Linked DNA regions of Ketobacter sp. MCCC 1A13808. The protein of the gene in region 1 interacts with the protein of each later gene in a pairwise test. Links are inferred from orthologs where the notes say so. Each region holds a gene or a part of one and is shown in the gene's direction. Other genes may lie near its edges.

What was found. The genes of interacting proteins can lie anywhere in the genome.
Region 2: the proteins of leuS (region 1) and ligA interact in binary tests that used the Escherichia coli proteins (3 or more experiments, as listed by UniProt). The link is inferred for Ketobacter sp. MCCC 1A13808 from one-to-one orthologs.

What each region holds. Positions count from the first base shown.
Region 1 is NZ_VRKW01000006.1:21,232-25,866, forward strand. The notes cover bases 1-3,091. They hold leuS (leucine--tRNA ligase), read left to right. Parts: upstream 1-303; coding sequence 304-2,880; downstream 2,881-3,091. Other genes in these bases: lnt (apolipoprotein N-acyltransferase), read left to right, coding at 1-143; FT643_RS12610 (LPS-assembly lipoprotein LptE), read left to right, coding at 2,864-3,091. In the rest of the region: more of FT643_RS12610, read left to right, coding at 3,092-3,376; holA (DNA polymerase III subunit delta), read left to right, coding at 3,373-4,410; FT643_RS12620 (rhodanese-like domain-containing protein), read left to right, coding at 4,627-4,635.
Region 2 is NZ_VRKW01000001.1:406,613-411,408, reverse strand. Bases 439-3,350 are described here. They hold ligA (NAD-dependent DNA ligase LigA), read left to right. Parts: upstream 439-836; coding sequence 837-2,864; downstream 2,865-3,350. Other genes in these bases: FT643_RS01845 (hypothetical protein), read left to right, coding at 2,876-3,350; zipA (cell division protein ZipA), read left to right, coding at 439-708. In the rest of the region: more of zipA, read left to right, coding at 1-438; more of FT643_RS01845, read left to right, coding at 3,351-3,514; FT643_RS01840 (polyphosphate kinase 2 family protein), read left to right, coding at 3,501-4,352; FT643_RS01835 (YheU family protein), read left to right, coding at 4,336-4,563; FT643_RS01830 (two-component system response regulator), read right to left, coding at 4,588-4,796. UniProt on the Escherichia coli protein: DNA ligase that catalyzes the formation of phosphodiester linkages between 5'-phosphoryl and 3'-hydroxyl groups in double-stranded DNA using NAD as a coenzyme and as the energy source for the reaction.

The sequences.
Region 1 (4,635 bases):
CTACCGTAGGGGTTACACCCTTTGTTCGTATCGGCCAATGGCCACCGGTTGCGTTGGCCCTGATTTCATTGATTCTGGGCGCAGCTCTGAGCCATCGTCGCGCGCAAAAAATCACAAATGAAAATCGCACCGGACAGCGATGAAACAATCAGTAGTCAAGCCCATAGACGGCTTTCAAGGCCGCTCCTCTATATGTTAGCTGCCGGGTAAGGTATCCTTGGTGCAGACCAAACCAATCGAATCCAGGCCCTGAAACCCATTCGTTCCACTCAGTGGCCCACCACTAATTCCGAGAGTTTTTTGATGGAAGACATGTACCACCCCCAGGACATCGAAGCTGAAGCACAGCGTTACTGGGAACAACACAAAAGTTTTGACGTGACGGAGCAAGCCGGAAAAGAAGCCTACTATTGCTTATCCATGTTCCCCTACCCCAGCGGCCGATTACACATGGGCCATGTGCGCAATTACACCATTGGCGACGTCATTAGCCGCTTCCAGCGCATGCAGGGGAAGAATGTAATGCAACCGATGGGCTGGGATGCTTTCGGCCTGCCTGCAGAAAATGCCGCCATCAAAAATAACGTCGCGCCGGCAAAGTGGACCTACCAAAACATTGAGTATATGAAAGGCCAGCTAAAACGGCTGGGGTTCGGATACGACTGGAATCGCGAACTGGCTACCTGCCGCCCGGAATACTATCGCTGGGAACAATGGTTCTTCACTCAGCTTTATGAAAAGGGCCTGGTCTATAAAAAAATGGCGACCGTCAACTGGGACCCAGTAGACCAGACTGTCCTGGCCAATGAGCAGGTGATTGATGGCCGCGGTTGGCGCTCCGGCGCATTAGTGGAACGCAAAGCAATTCCGCAGTGGTTCGTAAAAATCACAGACTACGCGGAAGAGTTGCTCAACGACCTGGACAAACTGGAGCACTGGCCGGAACAGGTCAAAACCATGCAACGCAACTGGATTGGGCGTTCGCAAGGTGTGGAACTGGCCTTTGCTATTCCCGGCAATGAGTCGCTTGAGGTCTATACCACCCGTCCAGACACCCTGATGGGGGTAAGCTATTTGGCAGTGGCTGCGCAGCACCCGCTGGCCCGGCAAGCCGCAGAGAACAGCACGGATATCGCCTCCTTTATCGAATCCTGCAGTCACAATAAAGTGGCCGAGGCCGATATGGCGACCATGGAAAAGAAAGGTATTTTCACCGGAGTGATGGCCGTACATCCCATTAGCGGCGAGGAAGTTCCCGTCTGGATTGCTAACTTCGTTTTGATGGACTATGGCTCCGGCGCGGTCATGTCAGTGCCGGCACACGATCAACGGGATTACGAATTTGCTCAACAGTACCAATTACCCATCCGTCAGGTCATTGCCCCCGCCGACAAAGATGCCGTTATTGATTTACAAACCGCCGCCTTCACCGAAAAAGGCAACCTGATCAACTCCGGTGATTTCGATGGCCTGAGCTCAGAGCAAGCCTTCGAAGCGATTGCTAACTGGCTTACCGAAAACAACAAAGGCAGAGTCAAAGTAAACTACCGCTTACGCGACTGGGGAGTTTCCCGGCAGCGCTATTGGGGCACACCGATTCCAATGATCAATCTGCAAGATGGTAGCGCCGTACCTGCCCCTGCCGAACTGCTACCGATACAACTGCCGGAAGACGTCACCATGGATGGCGTTCAATCACCGATAAAAGCAGACCCGGCATGGCGAAAAACGGAATTCAACAGCCAGCCTGCCGAGCGCGAGACCGACACGTTTGATACCTTTATGGAATCATCCTGGTATTACGCCCGTTACTGTAGCCCGAATGACACCACCCAGATGCTTGATCCGGAAAAAGCCAATTATTGGCTACCAGTGAATCAGTATATCGGTGGCATCGAGCACGCCATCCTGCATCTTTTGTATTCGCGTTTCTTCCATAAATTAATGCGCGACTTCGGCCTGGTAAAATGCGACGAGCCCTTTGAGCGCTTATTGTGTCAAGGCATGGTATTAGCGGATTGCTATTATCGTGAAGATGAAAAAGGCGGAAAAAACTGGTTCTCACCAACCGACGTACAAGCAGTCAAAGACGCAGCAACCGGTTTTATTTTGAAATCCGACGGTCAGCCGGTGTTACATGACGGCATTAGCAAGATGTCAAAATCGAAAAACAACGGCATCGACCCGCAAGTGATCATTGATCAGTACGGTGCGGATACCGTCCGTCTGTTTATGATGTTTGCAGCACCGCCGGAGCAATCACTGGAATGGTCAGACAGCGGCGTGGAAGGCGCCAACAAATTTCTACGTAAAATCTGGCGAATGGCTACAGCGCATATTCATCAGGGTGATGCACCGGCTTTGGATAAAACCGCGCTCAACAAACAGCAACAGGATTTACGCCGCAAGCTGCATGAAACCATCGCAAAAGTAAGCGACGATTACCAACGCCGCTTGACCTTTAACACCGCCATTGCCGCCGTAATGGAACTTAGTAATCATATGGCGAAGCTGGATGAAGACGGCAACCAAAGTCGCGCCCTGATGCGTGAAGCCATTGAAGCCTGTGTACAGATGCTGGCACCGATAACGCCGCACATCGCACATAAACTATGGCAAATGCTCGGCCATACCGACTCGATTCTGGACGCGGCGTGGCCAAAAGTAGATGAGAGTGCGCTCACTCGCGACACCCTACAAATGGCTGTGCAGGTGAACGGCAAAGTCAGGGCAACCATTGATGTTGGCGTTGACGAAGACAAACAGAGTATTGAAGACAAGGCGCTGAACAATGAAAATGTCCAAAAATTTACCGAAGGCAAGCACATTGCTAAAGTCATCGTCGTCCCCGGGAAACTGATCAGTGTTGTTGCTAAATAAGAAATTCATCCAGTCCCTTACGCTGATCAGTGCGATAGCGCTGATCAGCGCTTGCGGTTTTCAATTACGCGGTACCAACAATGCAATACAACACTCCTACTCCTCTATGCGTGTGGTCGACATGAGTGGTGATGAAGCCTTTAAGCAGGTGATGGAGCAAACTCTGGAAGGCTCCGGAGTCGAAATCCGCGAGGAATCTGAAAATGTGCTGGAGATCATGAAGTCGGTTCCGACCCGCCGAACAGCATCTTACTCCAGTCGTGGTAAAAGTGCAGAATTCGAGTTGCTAAAGGACGTCTATTATCAGTTCAGGCGAGAGCAAGATCTGCTGATTGCCCCGACGACGATTCAAGCTCGACGCTCCTATTTATATCGGGAGACTGCTGCAGTCGGTAAAGCAGAAGAAGAAACCATGCTAAAAAACGAAATGGATATGGATCTGGCCCAGAGAATCATAATTTCGTTGCAACGCTCGGTTCAAGAGCCGGCTCAATGAAACTCCGAAGCAACCAGATTAAAGAACACTTTTCAAAAGGCAACGCGCTGCCCCTTTACATTCTCAGCGGAGATGAGGCTTTACTTTTGCAAGAGTGTGCAGATCAGTTGCGGTCAGAGTTTCGTAAACAGGGCTTCAGCGAGAGAGAGCGATTCAATGTAGATGCGGGCTTCGACTGGAATGCTCTACTGCAGGCTGGCAACAGCATGTCGTTGTTTGGTGATCGTAAAATACTGGAAGTTCGTCACGACAAACCCAAGTTTGATGATAAAGCAAAAAAGGCACTGGTAGAGTACGCCGAAAATCCCAACCCTGATAATGTGCTGCTGTTAATCATTCCGAAAATGGATAAAAAGTCGCAGAACACCAAATGGTTTCAGAAGCTGGAAACCGCCGGAGCGATGATTCAGGTGTGGCCAATAGAATTGAATCAATTTCCCCAATGGGTCCACCAGCGCATGCGCGGTGCTAACCTTGAACCGAGCCGCGATGCTGTCCAGCTTTTAGCTCAGCGGGTGGAAGGTAATCTACTGGCGGCGGCGCAGGAAGTCGATAAGTTAGTACTGCTGATGGGGGAAGGCCCCGTCGAGGTAAGCGACATTGAAAATGCCGTCGCCGATCATGCTCGCTACAGTCTGTACGAGCTGGTTGATGAAGCCTTGAAAGGCAACTGCTCCCAAGCAACGAAAATGCTCAACCACCTACGTGCCGGTGGCAGCGAGCCCAGTGTTATATTGTGGGCCTTTAGTAACGAAATCCGCAAATTGGCTGGCATGAGCCAGCTCATCAATAACGGTATGGCGCCAGCTCGGGTGATGCAGGAATACAGGATCTGGGACACCAAAAAAAGCATTATCCAAAGCGCTCTGCAACGCATACCCGCTAACGGTTTCAAGCATTGCTTGCTGGAAGCGGCCCGCATTGACCGAACCATCAAAGGCATCGGTCACGGCAACCCATGGGATGGTTTCAATAATTTGATACTTTGGCTTTCGGGCAGCATACAGCCAGGCAAAATGGCATTAGACAGCTAGTCCCCTCCCCATTTCTCCGATGTCCTTTTTTTGAAATAACCAACCCCCCTTTATGGTTTAACATCCTCTCTGCCAAGTTAATGAAAAGCACGACACTCTACATACTGAAGACAATATGCAGGAGGATAATGCGACATGGCTAGAAATCACTCGCGCAAACTATGGCTAAAGTCATATCAAAGAAAGCGACGTAATTTCAGATTTAGGAGAATGAATATGAAATCC
Region 2 (4,796 bases), on another replicon or contig:
ACGATACCGGGGCGTAAGCTCGCAGACGATAAAGAATATCAGCAGGCCTATGCTGAACACCATGAAGCGTATGAAGCGGACGATTATGACACCGACGGCTATGAGCCGGAGCCGGAACCAGTCGAGCAAGACCAATCCGATTTGTTTACCGATGATGATTTGCTAGTGGCATCCCGTGCCGAGCAGCAAGCGCAATTGAATCGTAAGACAGCCCCCGCGCGGCAGCGTGAACCAGCCCCGGCGGAAGTTGAACTTGACCCGTCGTTGCAGGAAGTGTTCGTTATTAACGTGATGGCGAAGCAGGGCGAATTGAACGGTGCCGAGTTACTACGGGTGATGTTGTCTTGTGGTTTCCGGTTCGGTGAAATGAATATATTCCATCGCTATGAACAGCATAGTGGAAAAGGCGGATTGTTATTCAGTGCCGCCAATGTAGTGGAGCCCGGCGTATTTGATCTGGATACCATGTCAGAATTCAGCACACCGGGTATTTGTATCTTCATGAAATTGCCCGGCCCCAAACGTCCTATTCACGCATTTGAGATCATGATGGATTCAGCGCGCAAAATTTCCAAGTTGCTGGATGCAGATATCAAAGACGAGAACCATAATGTACTGCGCCAGCAAACGGCAGAACATTATCGCCAGCGTGTGCTCGATTTTGAGCGCAAGCTGCTTTCTTATCGCGGTGGAAAGCGGCAATATTAGTATTCCCCTTACCCAGGGCGTCGTCGATACAACGCCCTGGGTGTATAATCCCGATCCTGGTAACTCACTTGCAACAGCCGGTATCCTGACCGGCGATTTTTGGTTTAGCGACTGGATTGGATTCTTCTATGCTATCAATTTCCCAGCAGATTGACGCACTGCGCGAGCAATTACGCGAGCATAACTATCGTTATTATGTTCTGGATGATCCCTCGGTTCCAGATGTGGAATACGACCGCCTGTTTCAGCAGCTGAAAGCATTGGAGCAAGAGAATCCGGATTTAATTACGCCGGATTCACCAACGCAGCGGGTAGGGGATACTCCGCTCACGGCTTTCAATCAGATCCGGCACCGCCTCCCTATGTTATCTCTGGATAATGTGTTCAATGCCGACGAGCTGGTGGCGTTTGACCGGCGTATTCGTGAACGTCTCGGCACAGAAGACGAAATAGAATTTGTGTGTGAGCCGAAACTGGACGGATTGGCCGTAAGCCTGCTGTATGAGCAGGGTGTATTGGTGCAGGCTGCGACCCGCGGCGATGGTCAAACAGGTGAAGATATAACCCAGAACATACGGACCATCGATAGCGTGCCTTTACGATTGCGCGGGCAGGGGTATCCTGATCTGCTGGAGGTGCGTGGAGAAGTGTTTATGCCCCTGGATGGATTCAACGAATTTAATCGCCAGGCAGCGGCGCGAGGTGAAAAAACGTTTGCTAACCCGCGTAATGCAGCGGCTGGCAGTCTGCGTCAATTGGACTCCAGAATCACGGCTTTGCGCCCGCTGGATATCTATTGTTACAGCGTCGGCTTCGTAGAAGGTGGTGCGCTCACCAAAACCCATTATGACAATTTAATACAATTAAAACAGTGGGGCTTTCGGATTAACTCCGAGGTTGAGCGGGTCACCGGCGCTGCCGCGTTGCAATCCTATCATGACCGGATATTGCATAAACGAGACGCGCTCGGCTATGAAATCGACGGCATAGTGTATAAGGTCAATAGCCTGAAATTGCAGGCTGAGCTGGGATTTGTATCACGGGCGCCACGCTGGGCTACCGCACATAAATTCCCGGCGCAAGAAGAGTTGACCCAGCTATTGGGCATTGAGTTTCAGGTTGGACGCACGGGCGCCATCACTCCGGTTGCCAGGTTAGAGCCGGTGTTTGTCGGCGGAGTTACGGTTAGCAACGCCACACTGCACAATATGGATGAAGTCGCCAGAATGGACGTTCGGGTGGGTGATACGGTGATTGTGCACCGCGCCGGCGACGTTATTCCGAAGGTCGTAAAAGTAGTGCTGGAACGCCGACCTGAAAAAACAGAGCCGGTGCAGTTACCGCAACAATGCCCGGTGTGCCAGTCGGATATCGTGAAAGCCGATGGTGAGGCGGTGGCACGGTGTTCCGGTGGCTTATTCTGCCGGGCACAGGTTAAGGAAGCCATCAAACATTTCGCTTCGCGCAAGGCGCTTGATGTAGATGGATTGGGCGACAAATTGGTGGAGCAAATGGTGGATCTGGAATTGATTAGCCAGGTCTCCGATCTGTATCTGCTGACCGCAGAGCAGGTGGCTGCTATGGAGCGCATGGGTGAAAAATCCGCACAGAACCTGATTAATGCGCTGGAAGCCAGTAAACACACGACGTTACCTCGATTCCTGTTTGCCCTGGGCATTCGCGAAGTGGGGGAGGCGACAGCATTGAATCTGGCAACGCACTTCGGATGCCTGCAAAAGTTGCAGTCGGCCGATCACGAGACCCTGTTACAGGTACAGGATGTCGGGCCGGTCGTTGCAGATTATATTGAGACCTTTTTCCAGCAAGCACACAACCTGGATGTAATTGAAAAACTGCAGCAGGCGGGCGTGCAGTGGGAAGACATTGAGGTTGCGGAACAGGGTGAGCAGCCGTTGGCAGGGCAAACCTTCGTGCTAACCGGAACGCTTGCTGAAATGACCCGGGATGAAGCCAAAGCGTATTTGCAGAAATTAGGAGCAAAAGTAAGCGGCAGTGTGTCTAAAAAAAGCAGCGCTGTGGTGGCCGGCGAAAAAGCCGGTTCCAAATTAACCAAAGCGGAAAGTCTGGACGTTCCGGTGTTAACGGAATCCGACTTTATCAATTTACTCAAGCACCACGGCATTGTTCAAACCTAACGGAGGCAGTAATGTCAGGATACTCCGAGCCGAAGCAGAGCTCATCAACGTCACCGACCTTCGCTAATAAAGAGAACCGTGTTATTTTGTTCGGCTTTGTTTTGGTTTTAGCTGCCATCGTTATGACCGGCTTTGTTTCTTATCTGAACTATAAAACCGGTCGGGTATCCGGGGAACAACTTATTCAGGCGCAGCAAGTGCAGGAACAAGCATTGGCAAGAGCCCAGGCACAATACGCGGGATTCTTGGATAAACAAGCCCGAGTGACCCGCTTCGAAAAAAGTTTTATGGCACGGCAACAACACTATGCGGAGTTCATGGCGGCGTTGTCGGATACCTGGCTTAGCGTCAATCGGAAAGACAAGCAACTGCTGGAGGATTCGCTGCAAAAACTGGCCAAGTCCTATTATGCATTAGAGCCGTTTCTGGAAGAGGGTGGCCGGCATTACCTGCAGAAGCGTATTGCCATTTATCATAATCTGGCTCAACAACTGCTTTCGGATAAAGTAGAGCATGATGGTTTGGTGCTGGAAGATAAGGCAACGATGAACCGGATGCTTGAAGACTTTCAAAGTTATTTATATCCCTTGTTATTTAAACCTTTCTCCAACGAGCAAACGCAAAAAGGAAGCGAAAATGAGCGTAATTAAATTGACGGGTGACTCAATCAGGCTAAAAGATCTGGTTACCAAGCCGGCTAAAAAGCCGAAAGACACCAAAGAAACAATACACCGTTTACAGTTCAGTTTATTGCGTGTTCAGCAGGCTATTTTCCGGGAAAAACGGCGTGTCATCATTCTGATTGAGGGCACTGATACTGCAGGTAAAGGTGGGGTAATCCGTCGTTTAACCCGGCACCTTGATCCGCGGGGAGTGCGGGTGTGGCCCATTGGCGCACCGGATAAAAGTGAACAGGCACGCCATTATCTGTATCGGTTCTGGCAAAAAATACCGCAACCAGGTGAAATTACCATTATGGATCGCTCCTGGTATGGTCGTGTTTTGGTGGAGCGTGTTGAAGGATTTGCAGAAAAGCCGGAATGGAAGCGGGCTTATCGTGAACTCCTTGAATTCGAGCGCCAGTTAGCGGACGACGGTGTTATTATTTTGAAATTTTATTTGCACCTTTCAAAAAAGGAGCAGTTAAAGCGCTTTATGGACCGGGTGAAAGAACCCACTAAACGCTGGAAACTTACCACGTCCGATCTGGAAAGCCGGCAGTACTGGGATCAATACCAGGAAGCCTATGAAGACATGCTCAATAAAACAGCCGCAGATTTTGCACCCTGGTATGCCATTCCGGCAGACAACAAAGATTATGCGCGCACTCAGATCCTTACCCAGATCGATAAAGAGCTGAGCCGCATGGTTAACCTTAAAAACATCCGTATTCTGGATGCGAAGGTGCGCACCAAGTTGATCGAAGCGTTCGGCGAAGACACCATACTTGATTTGTTAGGAGAGAGCGCGGTTGCAAAATCTACTTGAAATTCCCTGGCAAGACTTACCTGAAGACACTTTTTACCGTCTGGTAGAAGAATTCGTTACCCGTGACGGCACTGACTATGGCGAGCATGAAGTGTCGTCTGAAACCAAGGTTAATCAGGTTATTCAGGGCATTAAATGTAAGGAATACGTTATTGTATTTAATCAGGAAGAGGGCAGCGCGCACATTTGTCCGGGGCCGTTCCGGGGCTGATTTCGCTGTCAGACATTGTACTTGTTAGTTGAACTGCCCCAGCAACTGTTCCCACGATTGTCGTTTAATATACCGGCTTAGCTCTGTGGCACTGAGAGCCTGACTAAAGTAGAACCCCTGGATGTAGTCGCATCGGTGGTCCATCAGAAAGCGCAGTTCCTCTTCGTTCTCCACGCCTTCAGCGACTACTTCAAGATTCAGGTTTTTGCACAGCTGGATGATGGTGTGAATGA